DNA from 4 places in the Alkalihalobacterium sp. TH-98 genome. Region 3 is predicted to be linked to each of the others. Evidence: predicted binding sites of a transcription regulator. Region 3 holds the regulator's gene; each other region holds the start of a gene.
The links. Region 3 encodes Rex, which represses fermentation and respiration genes when NADH is low (regulators of the CRP and FNR family bind a similar motif). Its sites were predicted from a motif close to TTGTGAAATATTTCACAA; they were not measured.
Positions count from the first base shown of each region.

Region 1: nirB (nitrite reductase large subunit NirB) is a predicted target of Rex. The motif match lies at 1,354-1,371, and genes of this name have one in related genera.
Region 2: AC2VNP_RS02165 (LptM family lipoprotein) is a predicted target of Rex. The motif match lies at 1,080-1,097, and genes of this name have one in related genera.
Region 4: AC2VNP_RS08115 (cytochrome ubiquinol oxidase subunit I) is a predicted target of Rex. The motif match lies at 1,812-1,829, and genes of this name have one in related genera.

Region 1 covers NZ_JBYCKM010000001.1:23,695-26,879, forward strand. The annotation lists gene nirB (nitrite reductase large subunit NirB) at 1-1,338, opposite strand, end outside; gene AC2VNP_RS00105 (MFS transporter) at 1,762-3,057, shown strand; gene AC2VNP_RS00110 (molybdenum cofactor guanylyltransferase) at 3,182-3,185, shown strand, end outside.
Region 2 covers NZ_JBYCKM010000005.1:133,665-136,849, reverse strand. The annotation lists gene AC2VNP_RS02170 (catalase) at 1-1,030, shown strand, start outside; gene AC2VNP_RS02165 (LptM family lipoprotein) at 1,163-1,816, shown strand; gene AC2VNP_RS02160 (stalk domain-containing protein) at 2,082-3,185, shown strand, end outside.
Region 3 covers NZ_JBYCKM010000013.1:57,564-60,748, reverse strand. The annotation lists gene AC2VNP_RS06190 (ABC-F family ATP-binding cassette domain-containing protein) at 1-1,360, opposite strand, end outside; gene AC2VNP_RS06185 (redox-sensing transcriptional repressor Rex) at 1,554-2,189, shown strand; gene AC2VNP_RS06180 (twin-arginine translocase TatA/TatE family subunit) at 2,264-2,449, shown strand; gene tatC (twin-arginine translocase subunit TatC) at 2,466-3,185, shown strand, end outside.
Region 4 covers NZ_JBYCKM010000020.1:75,234-78,418, forward strand. The annotation lists gene AC2VNP_RS08100 (hypothetical protein) at 1-98, opposite strand, end outside; gene AC2VNP_RS08105 (helix-turn-helix domain-containing protein) at 294-1,163, shown strand; gene AC2VNP_RS08110 (hypothetical protein) at 1,519-1,647, opposite strand; gene AC2VNP_RS08115 (cytochrome ubiquinol oxidase subunit I) at 1,898-3,185, shown strand, end outside.

The sequences.
Region 1 (3,185 bases), on a different contig from region 3:
TGTACAACCACCTACTTGCTCAATTGTTGCAAGTCCTTGTTGTTGAATGGCATCGACAATCGTTCCTTTAGTCGTTCCGTTACAACCACAAATAACTTCATTATCTGGCATCGCCCCAACGTCATTCGTCGTATCCGCTCCTGGCGGTTGTAAGAAAGAAATTGTCGCTTGGTCTGAAATATCTTCTTTGTTCGTTAACATTCTAAATAATCTTGAGCTATCTTTTGTATCACCATATAAGACGACACCGACAATTCGATTATCTCTAACTAAAACCTTCTTATAGACTCCTTCATATTCGTTATGAACTTTTATCGATTTCGTTGATGCATCATCATAAATTTCTCCAGCTGAGAACAAATCTATTTCAGCTACTTTGAGCTGGGTCCCTAACAATGATCCTTCGTAACCTTCTTCTTTGACCCCGCACAAACGATTGGCTAATACTTTTCCTTGTTCATATAACGGAGCAACTAGTCCATAAACAACTTCTCGGTGTTCTGCACATTCCCCTACAGCATACACATGAGGGATATTCGTTTCTAAAAAGTCATTAACTACGATGCCACGATTGATATAAATGTCACCCCCTTTAATAAAATCTATGTTTGGAACAATCCCAGCAGCCATTACGACTAAGTCTGCTGTCACTTCACTTTCATCTGAAAATCGAACACCCTCCACTCGATGGGTTCCCACAATTTCAGTCGTTGATTTTGGCATGAGGAAGTTCATTCCTTGCTCTTCTAATGTTTGTTTCAACATACTTGAAGCAACTACATCTAGCTGTTTTTCCATTAAGTGTTCCACTAAATGAACGACATCCACTTCCATTCCTAAATGCAGTAGCCCTTTTGCAGCTTCAAGTCCAAGAAGTCCTCCTCCAATTACAACTGCTTTTTTATGCATCTTAGCGACTTTCTTCATGGTCACGCAATCTTCTATATCTCTAAAACCAATGACTCCTGAAAGGTCGGCACCAGGAATAGGTAAAATAAATGGTTTTGAACCAGTAGCTATGATCAGTTCATCATACGGTAGAACTTGTCCTTTATTTGAATATACTAGCTGTTGTTGCGGATCTACTTTTGTAATCATTTCATCCGTATACAACTGAATTCCATTATCTTTATACCAGTCCCAATTATTGATGATCGTATCTTCAAAGTTCATTTCACCTTGCAGGATGTTTGATAGTTGAATCCGGTTGTAATTAGGATGTGGTTCTTTACCAAAAATCGTTATTTCAAATAAATCATGGTTTATTTTTAATAGATCTTCAATGACTCTAACGCCCGCCATTCCATTTCCTATCATGACTAATTTCTTTTTCTCCATTTTTAAGACCTCCACTTGCTCACTATTTCACAAATAGGAGCATCCATCACTAGTTGTTTTATATTTCTATGATCTCAGTATATCAATTAGGAACTTGCGAAAACTGTGATAAAAATCACACCCTATGAATTAAAAAATTACTATTTTGTGAAAAAGTCTTGTTCATGAATTTGTAATAACTATTTTTTTGATAGTTGAACTTATCGTTCTTAAACTTTATTTACGAAGTTATACTAGTTCTTTCTATATAATCGTCCAGTTTAATATTTTTCTATTCATTGTTATATGTCGATAGTATGTTTAATTTTTATTTATTTCCTGTGAAAAAAATCACACTCAACTTTTTCGTTTGATTGTATCATCAGTTTTGTAAGAAACATCGATGTGAAGAAAATTAAACAATAGTATTTGGGGGAATAGATCATGGCGAAAATTACGAAATGGGAGCCAGAAAATGAAAGCTTTTGGGAAAATAAAGGAAAGAAAGTTGCAAGAAAGAACTTATTAATATCCGTATTTTCTTTAATCTTAGCCTTCTGTGTATGGCAATTATGGTCAGTTACAGCTGTTCGATTAAACGATGTAGGTTTCAATTTTACAAGTAGTCAATTATTTACATTAGCCGCTTTACCTGGATTAACTGGGGCAACACTACGTTTATTCTATACTTTTATGCCAGGCTTGATTGGTGGTAAGAAAACGACATTACTTACAACTGTTGTTCTTTTAATTCCTGCAATCGGTATTGGGTTTGCCGTTCAAAACCCTGAAACAAGTTTTCAAACAATGGTCATCCTTGCTGCTTTATGTGGACTGGGTGGAGGTAACTTAGCGTCTTCAACAGCTACTTTAAACCCATATTATCCGAAAAAAGCAAAAGGTACAGCCAACGGAATTAACGTTGGTATTGGAAACTTAGGAGTTAGTGTAGTTCAGTTCTTAACTCCAATCGTAATCGGTTTAGGATTTATTGGTGCTCTAACTGGAGGAGGTCAAACTTTAGCAGATGGTAGCGTCGTTTATATTCAAAATGCAGCATTTATTTGGGTAATTCCAATTGTCGCTTCTGTTATTGTTACGTTTTTCTTTATGGATGAACTTCCTGTAGCAAAACCCAGCATTAAGAGTCAACTTTCTGTATTAAAAATGAAACATATGTGGATTATGACTTGGCTTTATGTTATGTGCTTCGGTTCATTTATCGGGTTTGCAGCGGCATTTCCATTATTAATCCGTTCTGAGTTCCCGGAAATCGATGTTATGAAGTTTGCTTTCTTAGGTGCATTAGTTGGTGCTTCAATCCGTCCATTCGGTGGTTGGCTTTCTGACAAGGTGAATAGTGGTGCAAAGGTAACTTTCTGGACGATTGTCGCGATGATTCTTGCAACATCTAGTGTCATTTACTTCTTAAATATTAATAACTTTACTGGTTTCTTAGTTTCATTCTTAGTGTTATTTGCTGGAACTGGAATTGCAAATGGATCTACTTTCCGAATGGTACCATTCATTTTTGAAGAAAAATTTGCCGCACCTGTACTAGGGTTAATTGCTGCATTTGCTGCATACGGTGCATTCTTTATTCCAAAAATCTTCGGTTGGTCAATTGATACAACTGGATATGCTAACTTAGCTCTATTTATCTTTATCGGTTATTACGTAATCAGCTTAGTTATCAACTGGTACTTCTACTCGAGAAAAAATGCAGAAGTTAAATGTTAATCTAAGCCCGTAATAAAAAGAACATGGCCTTTCACTACTAAGTGAAGGGCTTTTTTTATGGCTTATAGTAAAATTTCCGATCGTATGAAATAATGAAGTGTAAAGATATTAGGGAGGAATACCTATGA
Region 2 (3,185 bases), on a different contig from region 3:
AGTGACAAACGATGTGTCACATTATACAAAAGCAAATTTTCTTTCAGAAGTAGGAAAGCAAACCCCTTTATTTGTTCGATTATCTTCAACGGGGAAGAATAGCAACTCTGCTGATACTACACGTAATATTCATCAACTTTCCATGAAATTTTATACCGAAGAAGGTAATTACGATCTGGTTGGATATAATTTACCTGTGCTTTCTGTTCGAGATGCTATGAACTGCTCCAATTGGTTGGACAACGAGCAATCCCACCTAAAGACCCTATTTGAAGATCCTACTGCTGTTTGGGAATATTGGTCTTCGTCACCTGATGCACTTCATCAAATAACTTATCTAATGGGCGATCACGGCCTACCCATTACTTATCGGCACATGAACGGATATGGAAGCAGTACATACAAGTGGACGAATGGTAATGGCGATCAGACTTTGGTAAGGTATCATTTTAGAACGGAGCAAGGTGTTAAAAACATGTCAGAAAAGATAGCAAATGATCTTGCTGCCAAAAGGCCCAATTATTTTGCAGAAGACTTATATTATGCGATTAATAAGCAAGATTTCCCGTCATGGAAACTTTTTGTTCAACTTATGCCACTTGAAAAAGCTAAAACAAATGGTTTTGATCCATTGGATATGACAAAAGTTTGGTCAGCTACCGATTACCCGCTAATTGAAGTCGGCCAAATGATGCTAAATAGAAATCCGCAAAATTATTTTTCAGAAGTAGGCCATGCCGTGTTTTCAACTCACGCTGTAGTTCCTGGTGTTGACATTTCTAATAATAAAGAGTGGTGGGTAAATCCATCTCCTTATCACAGTGATGAGTTCAGTCAAGCAGGTGATTTGTACCGACTGATGAAGGAGGAGAAACGAAATCGTCTTGTGAACACAATCGTTGCGTCAATGAAACTCATAAGAAATGAAGAAATTAAACTTCGTCAAGTCCATTACTTTTTGAAAGCAGACCAAGAATACGGAACCAAAGTAGCAGATGGGTTAGGCTTGTCCATCTTACAACAGGTTTAAATGCTAATCCTTGATTTTTACTCTCCAAGAAACGGTAGAATTATCACCAATGTCATTTAGTTCACCAAAGACTCCCAACTAGTAAGCTTTAAGATATAGACTAAAAAATAAAAAACAGTGGAGGAATTAACAATGAAAAAAATAAAATTATTCGTTGCAGCAACACTACTTATTGGAGCACTAGCAGCATGTGGAACTAGTACACCAGAAGAAGAGGCTCAAGCACCAACTGACGGTGAAGTTGTAGAGACACCAGGTGAAGGAGAAGCAGAAGAACCAAATGATACTGAGGAACCTGTAAACGATGACGAAGAAATGATCCTAATACCTGAAATGAAGGAGCTAGAAATAGAAGTCGAAGGACAAGTCGAAAAGAGAATTGCTCATTTAGAAGTAAGCGACTTAAATTATTCAATGTTTGTACTTGAGGGATATTCATTAGAAGCGGAAGAGCCAGGTAAAGATGTACTTTTAATGGACTATGATAATGAATTTTTTGTAAGAATTGAACCTCAAGGAAATGGTGTTAATGCTGAGGAAACTAAGAACCATATTATCGAGTATGCCCAAGGAACAGTAGAAGAAGAACATACTGTTCCATTAGCTAATGTTGAGTACGCGGTGTTAGAGGTAGTCGAAGATGGAGCAACAGCTATCATTCATACTGCGAAAGATTTCAATGGAAACTTATTTAAATTCACGATATTCTTACCGAATAAAGAAGCAGCTGAAGGAGCAGCACCAAGCTTCTGGGCTATGCTAGAAACGATTTCTGCTGGAGAATAAGAAAACCCAATCACATAAACCGATGAATGAAAACAACCTCTTAGAAGGGGTTGTTTTCTTTTTTTTGGCGCTGTTTTTGTATACATCCATCAACATTTGGAATTTATTTTATCACCCCTCCCCCCCCACTCTAAAACTCTACCAAACTTTTCTACTATTATTTTTGTGAGTATAGTCTTATTATCAATCTTAGTTATTATTTTTTACCTCTTTTTCATCCAAGAAATAAAACTATTTTACTTACTAGTATTAGGGGGACTTTTACATGTTTTTCAAGAAAAAGGGGTTAGCCGTTTTAATGGCAATGGTTCTTACTTTAGGAGTTTTTCATCCTACTTTTATCTTACCTGGAAAATCACAACAGGTAGAAGCTTCTACCATGTTTCGACCACTTCCTTTTGAAAATACAGAGTTAGGTAGAAACTCTCATGCATATATGGGGAGAATTCAAACAACTACACAGCAAGAAAGAATAAATTTTGTTAACGAAATTACCACATATGGGATTAAAGCAAGTGAAACAAGTGGCATTCCAGCTAGTGCAATTATCGGAATGTCCATCATTGAAAGTGGTTACGGCACAACAAGAACAGCCCACTTTGCAAATAATCTTTATGGGATTAAAGTGTGGGGATATAATCCTCCAAACGCATGGCAATTAAAAGGGCAACCTGATGAGGATTTCGAACCGATCCCCGTAATCGCTAATTACGGGTCAGATCGTATTGTTTTTGATGAAACGAAAAGACGGGATAACTGGTATCGGAAATTTACTTCATACCAACATTCCGTAGATTTTTTAACGGGTACATTACTAGTTAATCAACGTTATCGATTTGCTATACAAAACTATCAATCTAGGATTAACAACGGTTGGGATCCTCGTGAAGCATCGAGACAATATCTATTTGAAATTGCGAATGCAGGATATAACCACCTAGGTGGAAATTATTACAGGGACGTTGTCGGAAGAATTATGGATCAATGGGACTTACATCGACATGATAAAACGGCAACGGTAAATGAAACAGATCAAAAACCAATTTACGGGATTTACCACACAGTTGTATCGGGGGATACAATATGGAAACTGTCTCTTGCATATGGAACTACTGCTCAGGCTATTACATCGGCTAACAACTTGACTACGGATGTCCTTCTTGTAGGACAAGTTTTATTCATCCCAGTGTCTCAACAACCCGTTACCGATTCAGTGAAGAAAGAAGCGAACGCAATACCCCAACCTGTCGCTACTCAACCCACTATACAGCAACCAACAACTCAACCAATCCCAGCAAGTAATACCGTTAAACCAGCAAGAGTTGGTACACAAGTGACAGCAAGGGTCAATGTTAGTGTCGCAAATATT
Region 3 (3,185 bases):
AAGCAAGACGTGCTTTTTCGCCGCCGCTTAAATCAGAGACGATTTTTAATACATCATCCCCACTAAAGAGGAAGTTCCCTAGAACCGTACGTATATCTTTTTCTTGCATCAGTGGATATTCATCCCACAATTCATGAATGACTTGCTTGTTTGATGTTAATTTTGCTTGTTCTTGATCATAATAACCAATAGCAACGTTGCTTCCATAGGTAATCGATCCAGAAAGAGGTTGCAATTCTTTTGTAATCATTTTGAGCAAGGTTGATTTTCCAATTCCGTTTGGTCCAATTAACGCAGCACTCTCACCGCGATTTAGCTGGAAAGTAATATCTTTAAATAATGGAACGTTCTCATAACCGCCAGAAAGAGCTTGTACTTTCAATACTTCGTTTCCTGTTTGTTTTTCTATATCAAAAGAAAAGTTGGCGGATTTTTCACTGCCTTGTGGTCGGTCTAACCGATCCATTCTTTCAAGTGATTTCCTGCGACTTTGTGCTCGCTTCGTCGTAGAAGCTCTAGCGATATTCCGGCGCACGAAGTCTTCTAACTTTGCGATTTCTTCTTGTTGTTTTTCAAATTGTTTTAATTCCTGCTCGTAACGCAGGGCTTTTTCCTCAAGGTAGTCTGAATAGTTCCCTTTAAATTTAGTAGCTTTTGTTCTCGAGAGCTCATACACGTGATCGACGACTTTATCTAGAAAGTATCGGTCATGTGAGACAATGAGGACAGCACCGGGATAATTGGATAAATACTGCTCGAGCCAAGCTAATGTTTCAATGTCCAGATGGTTGGTCGGCTCATCGAGAATGAGCAGGTCTGGTTTCGTTAATAATAACTTTCCGAGCGCGAGTCGTGTTTTTTGACCCCCGCTTAGAGTAGAGATCTTCGTATTGTAATCAAAATTAGCGAAATTTAATCCAGCTAGGACTGAGCGAATATCGGCTTCATATTGGTAGCCGCCTTCGTCTTTAAAATTGACTTGCAGCTGGTCATATTCCTTGAGAATTTTCTCATAATTTTCGTTATCAGGGTTAGCCATTTGTTCTTCGAGTCTTCTTAACGTTCGTTCTTTTCTTTGAAGCTCAGCAAACACCGATAACATTTCATCCCAAATGGAAAGATTAGACTCCAGACCAGTGTCCTGAGCGAGATATCCGAGCTTAACATCTTTTGGTATCATAATTTCGCCTGAATCATACGACATTTGTCCAGCGATAATTCTTAATAGCGTTGATTTTCCAGCGCCATTTCGCCCAACAAGCGCAATACGTTGTTTAGACTGTATTTCAAATTTTATATTGGTTAAGATCGGTTCTACACCGAATGATTTGGTTAAATTTACACACTGTAATAAAATCATAAAAATAATCCTTCCTACTTATAGGGTAACTAAGAGATAAAGCTATGAAACAAGTATGATAAACTAAGTGTACCTTATCGGAAGTTATTCAACAACTTAATGAACAGTCGTTTAAAACGATTACACGAAAGACAAAAATAGTGTACAATATGACATGTAACATCCTGATTGGTGAAAACCTTGGAGGCGATCTATGAAATTTGAACAACCTAAAATTCCGCAAGCTACAGCGAAACGATTGCCCTTGTATTATCGATACTTAGAAAATCTTAATGCCTCAGGAAAGCAACGTGTCTCTTCGTCAGAGTTGAGTGAAGCTGTTAAAGTTGACTCCGCGACGATCCGCCGTGATTTTTCTTATTTTGGCGCATTAGGGAAAAAAGGGTACGGATATAATGTAAATTATTTACTGTCTTTTTTTCGAAAGACATTAGATCAGGATGAGTTGACGAAAGTGATTTTGATTGGAGTCGGGAATCTTGGTACAGCTTTTTTGAATTATAATTTTGCAAAAAATAATAATACAAAGATTGTCATGGCATTTGATGTTGATGAGGATAAGGTTGGCCAAGAAATGGGCGGAGTTAAAATTTATAATCTGACTGAACTAGAGGAACATCTAGATCCAGAAGTAACAGTGGCGATTTTAACAGTGCCTGCTCAATCGGCTCAAAAGATTGCTGATCGACTCGTTTCAGTAGGAATTAATGGTATTCTGAACTTTACTCCAGCACGATTAACAGTACCAGAGAATGTTAGGGTTCACCATATCGATTTATCCGTTGAGTTACAGTCGCTTATTTATTTTTTAAAGCATTATCCGCTATAATAGAGGATAAGCCTATAAATGATTTTTATTTAAACTAGACGATAGAGAAAAGAAGACATAAGGAGGTGGATTTAATGCCAACATTAGGAGTAGGAAGTATCGTTCTAATTGCATTAGTAGCGTTATTAATATTCGGTCCTAAAAAGTTACCGGAGTTAGGAAAAGCAGCTGGTAATACTTTACGTGAGTTCAAAAATGCCACAAAAGGTTTGGCTGATGACGACGACGATAACAATAAGAAAAAAGAGAAACAAAACTAGTTAGGATGGGTATTTAATGGAACAGAGAGATATGTCTGTGTATGATCATATAGGCGAGTTGCGTAGACGATTAATCATCGTCTTTGTCTTTTTTGCTATCGCTTTGATTGGTGGGTTTTTTTTAGCAAAACCGATCATTACTTTTCTTCAAAGTGCACCGACTGCTCAAGATATTCCAATGAACGCCTTTAAGCCGATTGATCCGCTTCGGGTTTATATGACGTTTGCATTTTTTAGTGCATTTTTAATTATTTTCCCTGTCATTTTATATCAGCTTTGGGCATTTATAAGTCCTGGTCTGCATGAAACGGAAAGAAAGGTAACTTTAGCCTATATTCCAATTGCATTTTTGTTGTTTCTAACTGGTATTTCTTTTTCGTATTTCATTTTATTTCCGTTTGTAATACAGTTTGTAGGTACGTTAGCAGGACAATTAGGAATAAATGAGATGTACGGAATTAATGAGTACTTCAATTTTCTTTTTCAGTTAACGATTCCATTTGGTCTACTGTTCCAAATGCCGGTCGTTATTATGTTTTTAACACGATTAGGGATTGTTACACCTGCTTTTCTAGGAAGTGTGAGAAAGTTTGCGTACTTTGGCCTTCTCGTAATTGCAGGTTTAATTACACCACCAGAACTAATTTCACACTTAATGGTAACTGTTCCGTTATTCTTGCTCTATGAGATTAGTATTGTCATATCAAGAGTTGCGTATCGAAAAGCACAACGTCTT
Region 4 (3,185 bases), on a different contig from region 3:
TTCAACGCATTCGAAGGGAAAGGGAAATTGCCGAAGTTTCCTTGTAACATTAAACCAAAAACTAAGCATGAAAATGTAATCATAATTCTTCTTTTCATATAAATACCACCTCTTCTTATGAATATATTAGATTGTAACTCATTTATTATATTTTCAATTAATAGAATATTATGATTATATTTGAAAATATAGTATTATATCAAAGTTTAAATTCCTTTTATCTCAGGTGATATAACTCTAAGCATAACTTGTTTAAAACATTACAAAGAATTCATTTGATAGGGGGAAACGATATGGATACGCTAGGAATAATAATTAAAGAATTACGCTTACAACGAGGAATGTCCCAGAAAAATTTGGCGAAGGGCATATGCACGCAAGCTCAAATTAGTAAAATTGAGAAGGGATATGTTCTACCGCTGACATCGACTTTACATAGCTTAGCGGAAAGGCTTGGTACAAATGTTAATTACATTTTAGATTTAACCATCTATAAAAAGTTAGATTATGTGATTGAAGTCCAGTCCCAAATGAGGCAGCTAGTAAGAAAAAAGAAGTATGGTGAACTCTACGAACAAGTTCAGCTTGAAAAAGCAAGTCCGTTATTCCAAGAGGTAGATAAATACCGTCAGTTTGTGATCTGGCATGAAGGGATTTGCGAATATCACTTTAATCATAACGCAAAGAAAGCTTTAACAGTTTTACAAGAGGCATTAAGGATTACAAATGTTAGTGAACAAGTATACTCAGAGCGGGAAATAGAAATAGTCAACAGTATGGGGATCATTCATTTTGAAACAGGGCATTATGATGAAGCTATTACCAACTATGTTAAAGCATTAAAACAGTTCCATAATGATAACAAACCTACAGATATAAGAGTCCGCTTATTGTATAACTTAGCTAAAGCACTTACAAGAAAAGAGCAGTATGAGGATTCTATTGAACAGTGTAAAAAAGCAATACAACTGTGTATGAAAAATCATCTGATGTATCTATTAGGAGAACTTCATTACCATATCGCTTATAATTTCATGTTAATTGCTAAATGTGAAAATGCATTACCACACTTTGAAAGTGCTATATCCATATTTAAATTACAAGGAAATCTAAGATATATAGAGTATATCCAGCTAAAGATGGAAGAAGTCACAAAGTCGTAGTATGTTTGTTCAGGATATTTCGTTTAGTGCTGGAATTAAACAAAGTGGCAAAAGTGTAAGAGTAAGGGCAGATATAAGAGGGCTCTCTACATAATGAATGTATCTGTTTTTTCTCTTTTTGAAGCATTAGCCTTTCAATTGTTTCTAGTACATCCGTTGCAAAGTATATAAGGGGACTCACAGGCCCTTATTCCTGTCGAATGTTTAGTTTTTCATGTTTTTGAGGACTCAGAAGCCCTTATTTACTACTATTTGTGATGTTTCCCAGTGATTATGATTAAATAAGTGCCTGTGAGTCCGGGAAATATCCAAATACGAAGGTTTTCGATAAAATAACGGCCTCTCAGTCCGTAAATTAGAAAAGCATTAGCAACCCAATTGATTGGCTCCAATCCTTACGCCGTAAAGTAAACGTATGGGACTTTCTACCCTCGGTGCCAGGTACCATCGCTAAAGTTGCAGCGCTGTTTGCTTCTGACGTCAAATGTGTCCAAAAAACCAGAAAAGGAAAGCTCGCCCTCAGCGCTTATCACACCACGCAATCCCTTGCCACCACTAAGAAAGAACCCTTCCCCGTTTCCTGTTTGCCACAAATTGCTCACGTTTCTGCCACGGAATTATCAACGCTTTGTAACAGAATTGTTTATTTTGTGATATATTTCACAAACAATTCAGGTATACACTATACATATAGTTTTATATTGATATAGAAACGTAGTTAGAGGAGGGGAAAAATGGAGTCGGTTGAATTTAGTCGCTATTTAACAATGTTGACGCTGTCGGTACACGTAGTTTTTGCAACAGTTGGTGTTGGTATCCCTGTCATGATTATGCTTGCTCATTGGATCGGTCTCAGAAGACAAGATGAACATTATCTTTTAATGGCTAAACGTTGGGCTCGTGGTTATGTCATCAGTGTAGCCGTTGGTGTTGTAACGGGAACCGCGATTGCACTGCAACTTGCGCTATTATGGCCTAGATTTATGGAATTTGCCGGTCAGCTTGTTGCACTACCGCTATTTATGGAGACATTCGCCTTTTTCTTTGAGGCCATTTTCCTCGGAATTTATTTATATACATGGGATCGATTTAAAAATCCAAAGCATCACTTTTATCTACTTGCTCCAGTTGTATTAGGAGCTACAATGTCCGCATTATTTATTACGTCAGTTAATGGGTTTATGAATACACCACAAGGGTTTACATTAATGAACGGTGAGTTAGTAAATATTTCACCACTCCTTGCAATGTTTAACCCAGCAATGCCTACAAAAGTAGCACACGTTTTAACGTCTGCCTATATGACTTCGGCTTTTGTACTGGCTTCAATTGCTGCTTTCCACCTGCTGCGTGGAAGTCGTCATGAATATCATCGTAAAGGCCTTGCTTTAACGATGAAGGTCGGCTTTATTTTTTGTGTGGCAACAGCACTTGTTGGAGATTTATCTGGAAAGTTTCTAGCAGAATATCAACCTGAAAAACTAGCAGCTGCAGAGTGGCACTTTGAAACAGAAGCGGAAGCACCGCTTGTCTTGTTTGGTGTGTTAACCGAAGAGAATGAAGTGAAGTATGGTATTAAAATTCCTTATGCACTTAGTATTCTTGTTCATAATCATCCATCTGGAGTTGTAACAGGATTGAATGATATTCCAGAAGAGTATCATCCGCCATACATTATTCATTACATGTTCGACATCATGGTAACGATCGGTGTAGGGTTAACTGTTCTTTCGATGATTTATTGGATTGCATTATCACGAAATTGGACATTTATAAAAACACGTGCGTTTCGTTTCTTACTCGTTACAACTGGCCCATTAGCGATGCTCGCTATACAAGCTGGCTGGTGGTTTACGGAAGTCGGTCGTCAACCTTGGATTATGAGAGGGTTTATGACGACTGCAGAAGGTGCAACGGATTCACCTCACGTTTGGATTATGTTTATTGCATTTGCTGTTCTTTACTTTATCTTGATGGTTGGAACAGCGGTTGTATTAGTTCGTATGTTTAAAAAGAATCCAG